DNA from 4 places in the Pectobacterium cacticida genome. Region 1 is predicted to be linked to each of the others. Evidence: predicted binding sites of a transcription regulator. Region 1 holds the regulator's gene; each other region holds the start of a gene.

Region 1 (2,207 bases):
CATAGAGTATGGGACGTGAAGGATCTAACCCCAACTCAGCCACGGGATCTGCAGGAATTACTTTGCTTTTCACCAGCAGTTTCAGCGGGAAACTCAATAGCTTGTAGTAAATTTTACGCCAGCCTGACATAACAACTTGGAGCCTCTTGTTAGCGATGCGCGGCAAGGATACCAGAAACTGCGCCGGAGATCTGTGGTGATGAGACAACACCAGCGCGTTAAAATGCGAACTATTTTATATAAAAAGTGGAGGATAAATGAATAAAGCGACGGGAGTAACCCGGATTATTAAGGCGACTGGTTATTCCCTTAATGGGCTGAAACAGGCGTGGCGGCACGAAGCGGCATTTCGTCAGGAAACTCTACTGACGAGTGTCGGCATCATCGTTGCGTGTTTATTGCCCGTTACGCTAGTCGAAAAACTATTACTGATTGGATCTGTCGTCTTGATTATGCTCTTCGAGTTAGCCAATAGTGCCATTGAAGCGGTTGTCGATCGCATTGGCTGCGAACACCATGAATTATCGGGTCGAGCTAAAGATATGGGCTCCGCGGCCGTTTTCATCGCTTTCCTGTTTGCTGCTGTTGTCTGGGGAGGCATTCTCTGGCAGTGTTTTGCCTGACGTTACGCATAAGCAAATAAAAGTCAGGGCTTTGCCTACATCGGCATTCCCAATGTTGACTTACCTGTATATACTCACGGAAAGACTGTATAAACAACCAGGGGGCGGGATGAAAGTATTAACGGCAAGGCAGCAGCAGGTGTATGACTTAATCCGCGATCATATTGCGCAGACTGGAATGCCGCCAACGCGTGCGGAAATTGCTCAACAATTGGGGTTCCGCTCACCCAATGCGGCGGAAGAGCACCTAAAGGCATTGGCGCGTAAAGGCGTAATTGAAATTGTCTCAGGCGCTTCGCGTGGCATTCGCCTTCTGATGGAAGAAGAGACGGGGATCCCCTTGGTGGGGCGCGTCGCCGCAGGTGAGCCGCTGCTCGCGCAGGAACATATCGAATGTCATTATCAGGTCGATCCTGCAATGTTCAAACCCAGCGCTGATTTTTTGCTGCGAGTAAGCGGCATGTCGATGAAAAATATTGGCATTATGGATGGCGATTTACTCGCTGTGCACAAAACCGAAGATGTTCGCAACGGGCAAATCGTTGTCGCACGTATCGAAGATGAAGTGACGGTAAAACGCCTGAAGAAACAAGGTAATACGGTGTATTTGCTCGCTGAGAATGAAGAGTTTGCCCCCATTGTTGTCGATCTGCGCCAGCAAAATTTTTCGGTAGAAGGCTTAGCGGTTGGCATCATTCGTAACAGCGACTGGAGCTAACAGTTTGTGGCTACGCACGGCTAGTGGCTGGAAGTTGCGTCTTTAGGCATTAACGTTTTTTTATCGGCACGCTATGGTCATGATCGCAATGATCCGGCTGTTTGCATGATGCTATTTCCTGGCAGTCGCTGCATAGCCCGTGTGCTTCCACAACGCTGTGACGCAGCGTAAATCCTGACTGTTGCGCCAAATTGCGTAGCGTTTCCTCCACCCCTTCGGTTTGACGTTCTGTCACCTGCCCACAGCGATCGCAGATGAAGAGGGCGGAGGTATGGCTTTGGTCTTCGATATGGTGACACAGTACGTAACTGTTGTTGGATTCGACTCGATGAATGAAGCCCTGCTCCAGCAGAAAATCCAGCGCACGATAGACCGTCGGCGGTTTGGCCTGAGGCTCGGAAACCCGCAGCAGATCGAGCAGATCATATGCGCTGATCGCGCCGGGTTGTTGGGCCATAAGGCGTAAAACTTCTAACCGCTGGGGCGTGAGACGCACAGCGCGTTGCTGACAAATTTGTTCAGCCTGGGCAAGCAGTTTGTCCTGTTGGGTTGAATTCATTGCCATATCACCCTGACGCATTGAGAATTAAGGCGGATATCTTATCACGATTGCGTAAAAACGCCGAACTGGCGGCATTATCCTGCGATAATAGCGTTATACCACCAGATCGATAAGCAAGGCTCGTACCGGCGATCCAGCCCGTAGCGTCAGTGACGGTTCTTGTTTAATAAATGCGCCGTCTCCACAGTGTAAGACCTCGCTGTTATGGTCGCCCTTTACTATCATTGAACCACGGATCAGCTGCAGGTAGGCCTGGTTGCCCTGTAGGGTGATTGCGCTTTGCGCATCTTGCTGGAGATCGACA
Region 2 (2,207 bases), 1.4 Mb from region 1:
CACATCCTTTTTTCTTAACCCGACTTCCTCAAACAGTTCGCGGTACATCGCCTGCTCAGCACTTTCGCCGGGGTTAATTCCCCCTTGCGGAAACTGCCAGGAGTGCTGACCATAGCGCCGGGCCCACATGACTTGCCCCTGCCGATTACAAATTACAATACCCACGTTGGGGCGGTAGCCATCATCATCGATCACCGGACTACCTCGATAAACATTAATGCAATAGATAGGTTGATTGTTTCACACTCCCGACAGGCGGTAAACCACTGCTTAGAATGCATGTGATACGAATAAAACTACGATAACCCACAGATAAGATCAAAGTTATAAACATGGTTAGTGTGCAGACCGCGGTTTATTCACTTTTTCTGTGGACATCGTTGTGCAGAACCCATGAAGAAGTGAGTAAAACTCTTCTTTCGCCAAAAGACAAAACGGCCAAAACCAGCAAGAAAACCTCACTTACTCATTGAATTTAAATCACTTAATCTTGACTCAGCCCATACATTAATTAACACCGGAATGGCATGATAATCTTATTGGCGAAAGATCGCACTATGTCGATTTTATCCACAGGCAATGCCGTAAAGTCAGCCAATAAATAGGCTAAAACAGCAAAAATCATAGGAGTCAAGGCTGTAAATTGAACCAGTAATTCATGATTATGTGGGTTATCCAATAAATCTGTGGATAACCTAGTGTAAGATCCTGTTTATTATCGGTGGCTATACGTGCACAGTTTGCCAGGCGCAACGTCATCATTGCTATCACACGCAAAAAAAACGCTACGAATCATGCTATTATTTTTTTCTGCACTGAATTATCGACCGTGCATGAACATGTTTTATCTATTGCGTTTTTTTTAACCAGGTAAACATCGAATCAGAAGCTATGAATTTACCCAGAATTCACACAACAGCTCCGCCGCATGAACAGGCCTTATTGGAACGCGCACAAGCGCTTGCGGGGTATTCGCTTGCGGAGTTAGCGGACATCGCGCGCCTGCCTCTTCCCGCCGACCTAAAACGGGATAAAGGCTGGATTGGCATATTGCTGGAGCGATTTCTGGGCGCGAGCGCAGGGAGTAAACCTGAACAGGATTTTCCAGACATCGGTGTTGAACTAAAAACCATTCCGATCGATGAACAAGGCAGGCCGCTGGAGACCACCTTTGTCTGTGTCGCACCGTTAACCGGCAACAGCGGCGTTACGTGGGAAAGTAGCCACGTTCGACATAAGCTCGCCAGAGTGTTGTGGATTCCGGTGGAGGGCTCACGCTACATCCCCCTGGGAGAACGCCGTATTGGCACGCCGCTTATCTGGAGCCCTAGTGAAGAAGAAGAGGAGCAACTCCGCCGCGATTGGGAAGAGTTAATGGATCTGATTGTGTTAGGTCGGGTTGAAAGCATTACCGCCCGGCATGGCGAAGTGTTACAGCTACGCCCTAAGGCGGCAAATAGTCGGGCCTTGACGGAAGCCATTGGCGAATGGGGCCAACCTATCCTGACATTACCGCGCGGATTCTATCTGAAAAAAACCTTTACCGGGCCGCTTCTCGCCCGCCACTTTATGCCGACGGACAACGGAACGCCGTTAGCTTGACGGCTCCCCGCCCTGAAGGACGGGGATTCCCACTTCAAGGATGCTTAATCAGAGCCTCACGTCGTTGTACACATGTCGGAGTCGCGGGGTATACTACCGTTTATGCTCTGTTTAAGGTAAATCGCTATAATGTTCAGTTGGATTTTTGATCCGAATGCCTGGTTGGCACTAGGAACGTTGACTATCTTGGAAATCGTTCTCGGGATCGATAATATTATTTTCCTGTCTCTGGTTGTCGCTAAACTCCCAAAAGCACAGCAAAACAAAGCGCGCCGCTTGGGGTTGCTTGGCGCGATGTTGATGCGTTTAGGGCTACTCGCGTCTATTGCCTGGGTCATGCGCCTGACGACCCCACTGTTTACTGTTTTCGACAATGGTATCTCCCTGCGCGATCTGATCCTGTTTTTCGGCGGGCTCTTTCTCATCTGGAAATCGAGCAAAGAAATCCACGAAACCGTCGAAGGCGGTTCGGAAGAACATACCGCAAAAGTACACTCTTTCTTCGGTGCGATTATTCAGATCATGCTATTGGATATTATCTTTAGCCTGGATTCGGTTATCACCGCGGTTGGTCTTTCCGATCACTTATTCATTATGATGGCTGC
Region 3 (2,207 bases), 380 kb from region 1:
GGTGGCCGTATCCTGCGCCAGGATAGCGGTTGTCGATGCGTTATTCCGCTGGGTGCGTATTTTCCGCGCAGAATGGTCAGGGATATAATTCAGCGCTTGTACCGCGGCCATGACCCGCTTTCTGGTCTCAGGGCTAACGGCATCGGGATAGTTGTTTACCCGCGACATCTTTCAGGGATGCCATATTTTTTCCAGAGTTAGAAACAAAAGCCCCCTGCTTTAACAGGGGGGATACTCGTAAATTCTTTACATTTTTTTCTAAGGTCAATCTCAGAACGGAATGTCGTCGTCGAAATCCATTGGCGGTTCGTTGCTTTGCGCTGGGGCGTTATTGGGTGTAGGGGCGGCGTTTTGCGCGGGACGTTGCTGCGCCTGCGCCCCGCCGCTGAACTGGTTGCCACCCTGTGGTTGCTGCGGCTGGCCCCAGCCGCCTGGTTGCCCGCCGCCTGCGGGCGCACCGCCACTCTGGCGACCGCCTAACATCTGCATTGTACCGCCGACGTTAACAACGACTTCGGTGGTGTAGCGATCGGCGCCTGACTGATCGGTCCACTTACGTGTTTGTAATGAACCTTCAATATAAACTTGAGAACCCTTGCGCAGGTATTCGCCCGCCACTTCCGCCAATTTGCCGAATAGCACCACACGGTGCCATTCGGTCTTCTCTTTTTGTTCACCGGTTTGCTTGTCGCGCCAGCTTTCCGATGTCGCCAGCGTGATGTTGGCAACTGCACCGCCGTTTGGCATGTAGCGGACTTCCGGGTCTTGCCCCAGATTCCCGACAAGAATCACTTTATTAACGCCTCTGCTGGCCATGCTCGTGTCTCCTGATGAATACGTCTATTTAAGTCTAAACGATCGATTTTATCATGATAAACATTTGTATCATATCTGCGAAATGACGTCAGAAATGAAGGGCGCGTTTGCCGCGGTTACATGAAAAATGGAACCGGTACTGGATATCCATTCAGTTTTTTTTATGGCAAGCTATTCACTGTCTGCTCTCTCTTCAGGCACGAGCAAGCGACGCTAAAAAACGCGTCCGGCGTTTTATTTATGCCATAATGGCTGGTTTCGTACCGGTTCTCTTCGCGTGAGAGGCGATCGCAAACCGTTTTTATTCCGGGAAGTGTGTGAATGGATAAGATAGAAATTCGTGGTGCCCGCACCCATAATCTCAAGAACATCAACCTAATAATTCCCCGTGACAAACTGATCGTCATTACCGGCCTGTCGGGGTCGGGGAAGTCATCACTGGCGTTTGACACGCTGTATGCCGAAGGGCAACGGCGCTATGTGGAATCGTTGTCTGCCTATGCGCGTCAGTTCTTGTCGCTGATGGAAAAACCGGATGTCGATCATATCGAAGGGTTGTCCCCCGCGATCTCTATTGAGCAGAAATCCACTTCACACAACCCGCGCTCCACGGTCGGGACGATTACCGAAATTCATGATTACCTGCGCCTGCTGTTTGCGCGCGTGGGTGAACCGCGCTGTCCAGAACATGATGTGACACTGGATGCGCAGACGGTTAGCCAAATGGTAGACAATGTACTGGCGCAACCGGAAGGCAAACGCCTGATGCTGCTGGCGCCGATTGTGAAAGATCGCAAGGGCGAGCACAGCAAGACGCTGGAAAACCTGGCATCACAGGGCTATATCCGTGCCCGTATCGACGGCGAAGTGTGCGATCTGTCCGATCCGCCAAAGCTGGAATTACAGAAAAAGCACACCATTGAAGTCGTCGTCGATCGTTTTAAAGTCCGTGAGGATCTGGCTCAGCGGCTGGCTGAGTCTTTTGAAACAGCGTTGGAGCTGTCTGGCGGCAGCGTGGTGGTGGCGGATATGGACGATCCTACGCAGCCTGAACTGCTGTTCTCGGCAAATTTTGCCTGCCCGATATGCGGCTATAGCATGCATGAGCTGGAACCGCGCATGTTCTCATTTAATAACCCGGCGGGCGCGTGCCCAACCTGTGATGGGCTGGGCGTGCAGCAATTCTTTGATCCGGTGCGTGTGGTGCAAAATGCGGAACTGTCGCTGGCTGGCGGCGCGATTCGTGGTTGGGATCGGCGCAACTTCTACTATTTCCAGATGCTGCGCTCGCTGGCGGAGCATTACAAATTTGACATTGATGCTCCGTTTGAAAGCCTGAGCGCGACGCTGCAAAACGTGATTTTGTACGGCTCCGGTAAAGAAAATATTGA
Region 4 (2,207 bases), 2.0 Mb from region 1:
TGCGGGACGGTGACGTGGGATTCATCGATGACTAACAGTCCATCGGCAGGCAGATAGTCAAACAGGGTCGGTGGCGGTTCACCGGGGCCACGCCCGGACAGGTAGCGCGAGTAGTTTTCAATGCCGGAGCAGTAGCCCAGTTCGTTCATCATTTCCAGATCGAACTGCGTACGCTGGCTCAGCCGCTGCTCCTCCACCAGCTTATTATTCGCCAGTAACACTTTTCGGCGATCGGCCAATTCGACTTTAATCTCTTCCATCGCCTGTAAAATCCGCTCCCGCGGCGTCACGTAGTGCGTTTTAGGATAGATGGTATAGCGCGGCACCGTCTGGAGAACGTGTCCCGTCAGCGGGTCAAACAGCGACAACCGTTCCACTTCTTCATCAAACAGTTCAACCCGCAGCGCGACGTCGTCGGATTCCGCAGGGAAAATATCGATCACTTCGCCGCGTACGCGGAAGGTACCACGCTGAAACGCCTGATCGTTGCGGGAATACTGCAACTCGGCCAGACGTCGCAAAATCGCGCGCTGGTCAATCAGCATCCCTTGCGTCAGGTGCAGCATCATTTTCAGATAGAGATCGGGATCGCCCAGACCATAGATCGCCGAGACGGAAGCCACGACGATCACGTCGCGCCTTTCCAATAGCGCTTTGGTGGCGGAAAGACGCATCTGTTCGATGTGTTCGTTAACCGAGGCGTCTTTCTCAATAAAGGTGTCGGAGCTCGGAACATAGGCTTCCGGCTGATAATAGTCGTAGTACGAGACGAAGTACTCGACGGCATTGTTGGGGAAAAAGGCCTTCATTTCCCCATACAATTGGGCCGCCAGCGTTTTGTTAGGCGCCAGCATCATGGTCGGCCGATTAAGGTCGGCAATCACATTCGCGATGGTAAACGTTTTGCCAGATCCCGTCACGCCAAGCAGCGTTTGGTGCGCTAACCCGTCTTCCAATCCTTCTTTTAAACGACGAATGGCTTCAGGCTGGTCGCCCGCTGGTTTAAAGTCGGAATGCAGTGTAAATACTTTACTCATCGCTAGACACGCTACTTATCATTTTTAGCCATCGCGCAATACGCGAGGTTTGTGAATGGATGCCTGAAGGCAGGTAAACGGCACAGCAAACAATTTCAGTCTCTCGCATTGTCGCCCCTACACGCTGGCGACGCACGTCGAGTCCTGTATTCTGAATGCCAATCAGGGAATTCGCCACCGCCATGATACTGGATATAAAAACAGCATCAAGACATTATCACTCGATTGAATTATTCATCGGCGAATGAATTCGCTAGCACATTTATCTTTATTCTAGCAAATAAAATCTGCATGATTTATCCCCAGAATAGATAAAGTTGTAACATTACTGGATAGACGGAGAGGTTAATTTATACAGCGATCGGGTATTGATGATCAAGACGCTTGATTTTACCTAACTACATGATAATAAATATATTATAAAAACAGTGGAGAATAGCGCCAACCCGGCGGCAACCCGCGTCAGTTCTCGGTTGGCGCACGTTGTCTATCCCTAATACACATGGTTATCCACAGAAATGGTGGATAACTCCCACAACCCCGCATCAGCACTGAGTTAACGAAATGCCACCGTCATTCATGATGCTCTCTGATAGGAATTTTCTTCACACGTCTTCTGTGATTTTTCGTATGACGATTAGACAGGAAAAGCATAAAACGGCGAAGTACTACACCACGCCATTGGGTGATTAGAGGGCAATAAAATAGGTTTATCCTATTAATGTCGGTAAAATATTATATTTTTTATATAAAAACAGTTGAATGTCGTAAACAACACCAACCGTGATGTGATTTCACGCTGCCGAAGTAAACTCCCCCCTATCCCATCAGGGCGACTGGAATAGGCTCTACAATTGTCATCGCTATATTGATGGCAGCAGTACCACCTGCATACTGACCGTTTTCCTCGTCAGATCCACCGCGAGTATGATTCTCTTGGCACCATCCTGACTCAACCATACTTCCCCATCATCTGGCGATCGCTTTTCCAGGGTACAGCCTATTGAAACAAGGTAGCGCCGTAACGCTGCGATATCCGTGGTATCGGTAAAATAAACCGCACTCACTTCCGAAGCAGGGCCATCAGCCGGCGCGTTCACAAACCGATAGCTCGCCGATATTCGCGGCGCGCCTTTGATGATATCGTCTGTGAGCGTTTCATAAAGGGCC

What was found. The regulator LexA, encoded in region 1, represses DNA repair genes until DNA is damaged. The targets are predictions, from matches to a motif close to TNCTGTATGTACATACAGNA.
Region 2: the regulator LexA is predicted to act here: its motif matches at 635-654, upstream of mutH (DNA mismatch repair endonuclease MutH).
Region 3: the regulator LexA is predicted to act here: its motif matches at 954-973, upstream of uvrA (excinuclease ABC subunit UvrA).
Region 4: the regulator LexA is predicted to act here: its motif matches at 1,224-1,243, upstream of uvrB (excinuclease ABC subunit UvrB).

What each region holds. Positions count from the first base shown of each region.
Region 1 is NZ_CP133656.1:3,543,985-3,546,191, reverse strand. It holds gene plsB (glycerol-3-phosphate 1-O-acyltransferase PlsB) at 1-130, opposite strand, end outside; gene RFN81_RS16155 (diacylglycerol kinase) at 258-623, shown strand; gene lexA (transcriptional repressor LexA) at 733-1,341, shown strand; gene zur (zinc uptake transcriptional repressor Zur) at 1,391-1,900, opposite strand; gene RFN81_RS16140 (pirin family protein) at 1,997-2,207, opposite strand, start outside.
Region 2 is NZ_CP133656.1:825,799-828,005, reverse strand. It holds gene rppH (RNA pyrophosphohydrolase) at 1-195, opposite strand, end outside; gene mutH (DNA mismatch repair endonuclease MutH) at 892-1,602, shown strand; gene RFN81_RS03925 (TerC family protein) at 1,732-2,207, shown strand, end outside.
Region 3 is NZ_CP133656.1:3,166,743-3,168,949, reverse strand. It holds partial or broken gene RFN81_RS14580 (hypothetical protein) at 118-168, opposite strand; gene ssb1 (single-stranded DNA-binding protein SSB1) at 271-816, opposite strand; gene uvrA (excinuclease ABC subunit UvrA) at 1,138-2,207, shown strand, end outside.
Region 4 is NZ_CP133656.1:1,398,102-1,400,308, reverse strand. It holds gene uvrB (excinuclease ABC subunit UvrB) at 1-1,037, opposite strand, end outside; gene RFN81_RS06670 (hypothetical protein) at 1,901-2,207, opposite strand, start outside.